2 regions of the Bradyrhizobium sp. ERR14 genome follow, and region 1 is predicted to be linked to the other one. Evidence: riboswitches for the same ligand, from Rfam matches in the RefSeq annotation. Region 1 holds a riboswitch; the other holds the start of a gene.
The links. A riboswitch is a leader RNA that binds a small molecule or an ion and turns the genes downstream of it on or off. The one in region 1 is predicted to bind S-adenosylmethionine.
Positions count from the first base shown of each region.

Region 2: another riboswitch for S-adenosylmethionine. It lies ahead of GGD62_RS17455 (homoserine O-acetyltransferase); the one in region 1 lies ahead of GGD62_RS24150 (O-succinylhomoserine sulfhydrylase).

Region 1 covers NZ_JACIHD010000009.1:48,367-52,125, forward strand. Annotated here, with positions in the region: gene GGD62_RS24145 (SGNH/GDSL hydrolase family protein) at 1-472, shown strand, start outside; gene GGD62_RS24150 (O-succinylhomoserine sulfhydrylase) at 592-1,779, opposite strand; SAM riboswitch at 1,854-1,933, opposite strand; gene GGD62_RS24155 (2'-deoxycytidine 5'-triphosphate deaminase) at 2,014-3,150, shown strand; gene GGD62_RS24160 (PAS domain S-box protein) at 3,259-3,669, shown strand.
Region 2 covers NZ_JACIHD010000005.1:295,568-299,326, reverse strand. Annotated here, with positions in the region: gene metW (methionine biosynthesis protein MetW) at 1-451, opposite strand, end outside; gene GGD62_RS17455 (homoserine O-acetyltransferase) at 454-1,659, opposite strand; SAM riboswitch at 1,751-1,830, opposite strand; gene GGD62_RS17450 (chorismate mutase) at 1,987-2,835, shown strand; gene hisC (histidinol-phosphate transaminase) at 2,872-3,759, shown strand, end outside.

The DNA of each region.
Region 1 (3,759 bases):
GAAGCGCCTCCAGACCCAGGTGATCGACGTGCATCCGGATCTCGTGATCTGGCAGGTCGGCACCAACGCGGTGCTGCGCAATCTCGATCCCGGCGACACCGCCAAACTGGTCGAGGACGGCATCAGCCGCATCCAGGCCGCCGGCGGCGCCGACATCGTGCTGGTCGATCCGCAATATTCGCCGGCCGTCAACCAGCGCGGCGAAAGCGCCGGCAAGATGGTGAAGCTGCTCGGCAAGGTCGCCGAGCTTCGTCACGTCGGCATCTTCCCGCGCTTCGAGGTGATGCGCGACTGGCACGAGAACCAGTCGATTCCGGTCGAGAGCTTCGTCATCGCCGACGGTCTGCACATGAACGATTGGGGCTATGCCTGCTTCGCCCAGCTGCTCGGCGACGACATCATCCGCTCGGTGGGGCAGATCAAGCTGGGCGTGAACGTGCCCGCGGACGTAAGAACGTATCGGCCGATGTAGGCACGCTGCCGTAGGGTGGGCAAAGGCGCAAAGCGCCGTGCCCACCATCGCTCAGTGATACGAAGGAAGAAGGCGTGGGCACGCTTCGCTTTGCCCACCCTACGAGATCTCGCTTCGCCTCACGCCTTCTCCAGCGCCGCAGTCAGATCCTCGATCAGGTCGTCGGCATGCTCGAGCCCCGCCGAGAAGCGGATGAACCCTTCGCTGATGCCGAGCGCGGCGCGGTCCTCCGGCTTCAGGCGCTGATGCGTCGTGGTCGCCGGATGCGTGACGAGGCTCTTGGCGTCGCCGAGATTGTTGGAGATCTTCGCCAGCTTCAATTCATTGAGCACGCGGAACGCCGCGGCCTTGCCGCCCTTCACCTCGAAGCCGACCAGCGTCGAGCCGCCGCGCATCTGCTTTTTCACCAGCGCTGCCTGCGGATGATCGGCGCGGCCCGGGAAAACCAGTCGCGAGATCTTCGGATGGCTCGCCAGCACGTCGGCGATGCGCGCGGCCGTTTCGGTCTGCGCGCGCACGCGCACGCCCAGCGTCTCCAGGCCCTTGAGCAGGACCCAGGCGTTGAACGGCGAGATCGACGGGCCGGTCTGGCGCATGAAATTGTGGATGTGCTCGGCGATGAAGGCTTCCGATGACAGGATGATGCCGCCGAGACAGCGCCCCTGGCCGTCGATATGCTTGGTCGCGGAATAGACCACGACGTCGGCCCCGAGCGCGAGCGGGCTCTGCCAGATCGGGGTCGCGAACACGTTGTCGACGACGAGCCGCGCGCCGCCCTTGTGCGCGATCTCGGCAATCCCGGGAATGTCGAGCACATCTAACGTCGGGTTGGTCGGGCTCTCCAGGAAGAACGTCTTGGTGTTGGGCCTCACCGCGCGTTGCCATTCATCGAGATTGGCTCCGTCGACCAGCGTGGTCTCGATGCCGTAGCGCGGCAGCAGGTCCTGGACGACGTAGAGGCACGAGCCGAACAGGGCGCGCGAGGCCACCACGTGGTCGCCGGCCTTGAGTGGTGCCAGGATCGCCGTCGTCACCGCGGCCATGCCGGTCGCCGCCGAGCGCGCAGCCTCGGCGCCCTCGAGCTCGATCATGCGGCGCTCGAACATCGCGATGGTGGGATTGGAGTAGCGCGAATAGATGAAACCGGGATCCTCGCCCTTGAACCGCGCCTCGCACTCCTCGGCGCTGTTGTAGACGTAGCCCTGGGTCAGGAACAGCGCCTCCGACGTCTCGCCATATTGCGAGCGCAGGGTGCCGGAATGGACCAGGCGGGTTTCGGGACGGTAGTTGGTGGTCGACTTCGACATAAGTACCTCCGACATGACCGTCTCGTCGAAAACGGTCACAAAAAAACCGGCCTGGATATATCCACGGGCCGGGATCACAGAGGTCCCCGGCCTGTTTAGCGACTTATTTAACGTGGCTGCAAGCCGGCCGGCTCAAATCACCACGGGATAAGTGATGCTCATATTCCGCAATGCCCTTTCCGTCAAGGCGTCCATCGGATAGCCGTAAAAGACTTGTATTTCCGGCATGTCTGGATGCATCTGACCCCTGATGAGGACCCCCGGTTGACGTTCACGGTTGCGCCCGACGCCAATGGTATCCTGCCCGACCGCATGATCGCGGCGATGGCGGCGGCGGGGCTCATCCTGCCCGCCTATGACTTCGTCGAGAGCCAGATCCAGCCGGCGAGCCTTGATCTGCGTCTCGGCGACATTGCCTATCGCGTCCGCGCCAGCTTCCTGCCCGGTCCCGGCGCCACCGTCGCCGAGCGCATCGACGAATTGAAGCTGCACGAGTTCAGCCTCGCCGACGGCGCCGTGCTGGAGACCAACTGCGTCTACATCGTGCCGCTGCTGGAGAGCCTCGCGCTGCCGCCGGAGATCGTCGCGGCGGCGAACCCGAAGAGCTCGACCGGCCGGCTCGACGTCTTCACCCGCGTCATCGCCGACGGCACCCGCCGCTTCGACATGATCGGCGCCGGCTATCACGGCCCGCTCTATGCCGAGATCAGCCCGAAGACGTTTCCGGTGCTGGTCAGCGAGGGCTCGCGTCTGTCGCAGGTGCGCTTCCGCACCGGCGACGCCATCCTCAACGCCGACGAGCTCGATGGCTTGCATGCCGCCGAGCGCCTCGTCGACATCGACGATGCTGATCTCTCGGGCGGCGTCGCCGTCTCCGTCGATCTCTCCGGCGAGAAGGCAAACGGCTTCGTCGGCTACCGCGCCAAGCGCCACACCGGCGTCGTCGACGTCGATCGTCGCTCCGGCTACGCGGTGGAAGATTTCTGGGAGCCGATCTCGGCCCGTCCCGACGGCAGCCTGATCCTCGATCCCGGCGAGTTCTACATCCTGGCGTCGAAGGAAGCCGTGCAGGTGCCGCCCGATTACGCCGCGGAGATGGTGCCGTTCGATCCGCTGGTCGGCGAATTCCGCGTGCACTATGCCGGATTCTTCGATCCCGGCTTCGGCTATGCCGGCGCCGGCGGGCAAGGCGCGCGGGCCGTGCTGGAAGTGCGCTCGCGCGAAGTGCCGTTCATCCTCGAGCACGGCCAGATCGTCGGCCGCCTCGTCTACGAGAAGATGCTAGCCCGTCCCGACGCGATGTACGGCCAGCGCATCGGCTCGAACTACCAGGCCCAGGGCCTGAAGCTGAGCAAGCATTTTCGGGTGTAATTCCGTAGCCCGGATGGAGCGAAGCGCAATCCGGGACACCCTCGCTTGTGGCACGATCCCGGATTACGCTTCGCTCCATCCGGGCTACAGTCCACACGAGGTGGTGACATGACCGATCAATCCCAGCTCGACGCAAACATCCTCAACGACGTCGCGGATGCGCTGATCTATTCGGATCGCTCCGGCACGATCATGCGGTGGAACCGTGCAGCGGCGGCGCTGTTCGGCTTCTCTGCGACGGAAGCGCTCGGCCAGAATCTCGACCTGATCATTCCCGAGCATCTGCGCGCCGCGCACTGGAAGGGCTTTGAAGCTGCGCTGGCCAGCGGCAGCATGAAGCTTGCGGGCAGGCCGACCCTGACCCGCGCGCTGCACAAGAGCGGGCGCAAGCTCTACATCGAGATGACGTTCGCACTGGTGCGGGATTTCGGCGGCACCGTCCTGGGATCGGTCGCGATGGCGCGCGATGTCACCGAACGGGTCGAGCGAGAGCGCGCGGCCAAGACGCCACCGCAGTAAACTTCGTGATGCGGAATTGACGGGTGGCCGCGCAGGGCGCTCTGCACGGGCGTCGTGTTGCCTGCCGGAAGGCGCGGTGACACACTCGAT
Region 2 (3,759 bases), on a different contig from region 1:
TCTCGGTGCGCGGCATGTGGCCGCCGACCAGGAGCTGCAGCCGCATCTTCCAGAAACCGAAATTCGGGAACGAGACGATGGCGCGGCGGCCAATGCGCAGCAGATTCTCCAGCACCACGCGCGGCTGCCGCGTTGCCTGCAGCGTCTGCGACAGGATCACGTAGTCGAAGGCGTCATCCGGATAATTGACGAGATCGGTGTCGGCGTCGCCCTGCACCACCGCAAGGCCCTTGGCGACGCAGCGATTGACGCCCTCGCGCGACAGCTCGATGCCGCGGCCGTCGATGCCGCGCGTCTCCAGCAGCTGGAGCAGATCGCCCTCGCCGCAGCCGACGTCGAGCACCTTCGAGCCGGGCTTCACCATCTCGGCGACCAGCAGATGATCGGCGCGAAACTGGCCGGACGATCCGGTCGCGACGCCGTTCAGCGGCAGCGCTTCCTGTACAGACATCGCTAGCCGTCCTTCTTGCCGGTGAGCCCGCGCGCCTTGCCGGCGGATTGCAGGAAGGCGCGGGAGATGTCGAAGAATTCGGGAACGTCGAGCAGGAAGGCGTCATGGCCGCGATCGGTCTCGATCTCGGCGAACGACACCCGCGCGCTCGATGCATTCAGCGCGTGCACCAGCGCGCGCGATTCCGAGGTCGGAAACAGCCAGTCGCTGGTGAAGGAGACCACGCAGAAGCGGGTCTTGATGTCGACGAACGCCTTGGCGAGCACGCCGCCTTGGTCGGCGGCGATGTCGAAATAGTCCATCGCGCGCGTCAGATAGAGGTACGAGTTGGCATCGAAGCGCTCGACGAAGGACGAGCCCTGGTAGCGCAGATAGCTCTCGACCTGGAAGTCGGCGTCGAACGAGAAGGTCGGCAGCTCGCGGTCCTGCATGCGCCGGCCGAATTTTCGATGCAGCGCCGCATCCGAGAGATAGGTGATGTGCGCCGCCATCCGCGCCACCGCGAGCCCGCGATGCGGATGGATGCCGTGATCGGCATAGCCGCCGCCGTGCCAGTCGGGATCGGCCATCACGGCCTGGCGGCCGAGCTCGTGGAAGGCGATGTTCTGCGCCGAGTGCCGCGTCGCGCAGGCAATCGCCAGCGCGGAGAACACGCGGCCCGGATAGGCGGCGGTCCATTGCAACACCTGCATGCCGCCCATCGAGCCGCCGACGACAGCAAACAGCGTGTCGACGCCGAGCCGGTCGACCAGCATCGCCTGCGCACGCACCATATCGGGGATGGTGATGACGGGGAAATCCAGGCCCCAGACCTTGCCGGTAGCAGGATTGATCGACGCCGGCCCGGTCGAGCCCATGCAGCCGCCGATCACGTTGGAGCAGATGATGAAGTAGTGCTTGGGATCGATGGGCCGGCCGGGGCCGACCAGCGTCTCCCACCAGCCGGGCTTGCCGGTGACGGGATGCACATTGGCGACATGTTGATCGCCGGTCAGCGCATGGCAGATCAGCACCGCGTTGGAGCGATCGGCGTTGAGCTCGCCATAGGTCTGGTAGGCGATCTGGAACGGGCTGAGATCGACGCCGCAATCGAGCCGCAGCGGCTGCTCGGCGCCGAAATGCGCGATCTGCGAGCTTGGATGATCCACCTCGTGCGACCGTTCGTCGGCGCTGATCGCAGGACTCGGTATCGACTTGACGCCACCCATCTGACCATCGACCTCGTTTGCGATCAAACGCGTGATCGCCACTTGCATCAGGCCATGAAAAACCCGGCCTGAACGATAGGTTCGGCCGGGATCGGAAGCGTCCCCGGCCTGTTTAGCGAGTTTTTTAACGTGGCTGCAAGCCGGCCGGCTCAAATGACCACGGAACGGGCAAAAACTACCGTCTTGGGTGGTTTTCGTCAAGTCGCGGCCGGGATCGGCCCAATTCGTCTCTCTCGCGTCGTCCGAAAAGGGCGTGATTTCTCTTTGCTTTCGCCGTCCCGACTGCCTAATCAGGACATCCCCCATCGAAACCATCGACAGCCAGACATGTCCCAACGTCCGCCCGCGCCACCATCGCTCCAGGAACTGCGCAAGGAGATCGACGCGATCGACGAGGGCATGCATCGCCTGCTGATGCAGCGCGGCGACATCATCGACCGCCTGATCCAGGTGAAGCAGACCCAGGAGGTCGGCTCGGCGTTCCGCCCAGCGCGCGAGGCCGCCATGATGCGTGACCTCGTGCAGCGTCATCGCGGCATCCTGCCGCTCGACACGGTCGAGAGCATCTGGCGCGTCATCATCTCGACGTTCACTTACGTGCAGGCGCCGTTCTCGGTGCATGCCGACATCTCGGCAAGCGAGCCGGCGATGCGCGATTCCGCGCGCTTCCATTTCGGCTTCACGGTGCCTTACGTCGCGCATTTCAGCGCGCAGGCCGCGGTCGAGGCGGTAGCGAAATCCAAGGGCGATCTGGCGCTGGTCTCGGCGACGTCGAGCCGCACGCCATGGTGGCTCTTGCTCGAAACGGAAGGCGCGCCGAAGATCATCGCGCGGATGCCCTTCGTCGAGCGCGCCGACCATCCGGCGGCGCTGCCGGTGTTCGCTATCTCGCGGGTCGCCGACAGCGCCCTGGTGACGGAGGTCGAGACCTTCAGCGTCCGCGTTTCCGGCTGGAACGCCGAGGTCGCGCGGGCCCTTTCGCCGCTCGCCGAGATCGTGGCGGTACCCGACACCGCCTTCGACGGCGCAGCGCTGCTGGTCTCGGTCACGAATGCGACCAGCATCGACAAAATCAGGGCTGCCCTGATCGAGGCGGGGGCCTCGGTGCGCTCCACGGCCCTCGTCGGCAGCCACGCAACGCGCTATACGGTGCCCCCGACCGGGGCGAAATCGTAAACCACGCGCCGCGCCCCGCCATTTTCGGAGTTCAAGATGTCCCGCCCCGTGCCGAATCCCGGCATTCTCGATATTGCGCCCTACACGCCCGGCAAGAGCCCGGTCGCGGAGCCGGGCCGCAAGGTGTTCAAGCTGTCGGCCAACGAGACGCCGTTCGGGCCCTCGCCCAAGGCAATCGAGGCCTTCAAGCACGTGGCGGACCACCTGGAAGACTATCCGGAAGGAACCTCGCGCGTGTTGCGCGAGGCGATCGGCCGCTCCTTCGGTCTCGACCCGAACCGCATCATCTGCGGCGCCGGCTCCGACGAGATCCTCAATCTGCTGGCGCACACCTATCTCAGCCACGGCGACGAGGCGATCTCCACCACGCACGGCTTCCTGGTCTATCCGATCGCGACCATGGCGGTCGGTGCCAAGAACGTCATCGCGCAGGAGACCAACCTGACCTGCGACGTCGACGCCATCCTCAAGGCAGTGACGCCGAAGACCAAGCTGGTCTGGCTCGCCAATCCCAACAATCCGACCGGCACCTATGTGCCGTTCGACGAGGTCAAGCGCCTGCGCGCCGGCCTGCCGTCGCACGTGCTGCTGGTGCTCGATGCCGCCTATTGCGACTACGTCTCGCGCAACGATTACGAGATGGGGATCGAGCTGGTCGCCACCACCGAGAATACGGTGGTGACGCACACCTTCTCCAAGATCCACGGCCTCGCCGCGCTGCGCATCGGCTGGATGTTCGGCCCCGAGCACATCATCGACGCGGTCAACCGCATCCGCGGCCCGTTCAACGTGTCGACGCCGGCAATGTATGCCGCGGTCGCCGCGATCGAGGACACCGCGCACCAAGCGATGTCGAAGCAATTCACCGAGACATGGCGCAACTGGCTGACCGAGGAGATCGGCAAGCTCGGACTGAAGGTGACG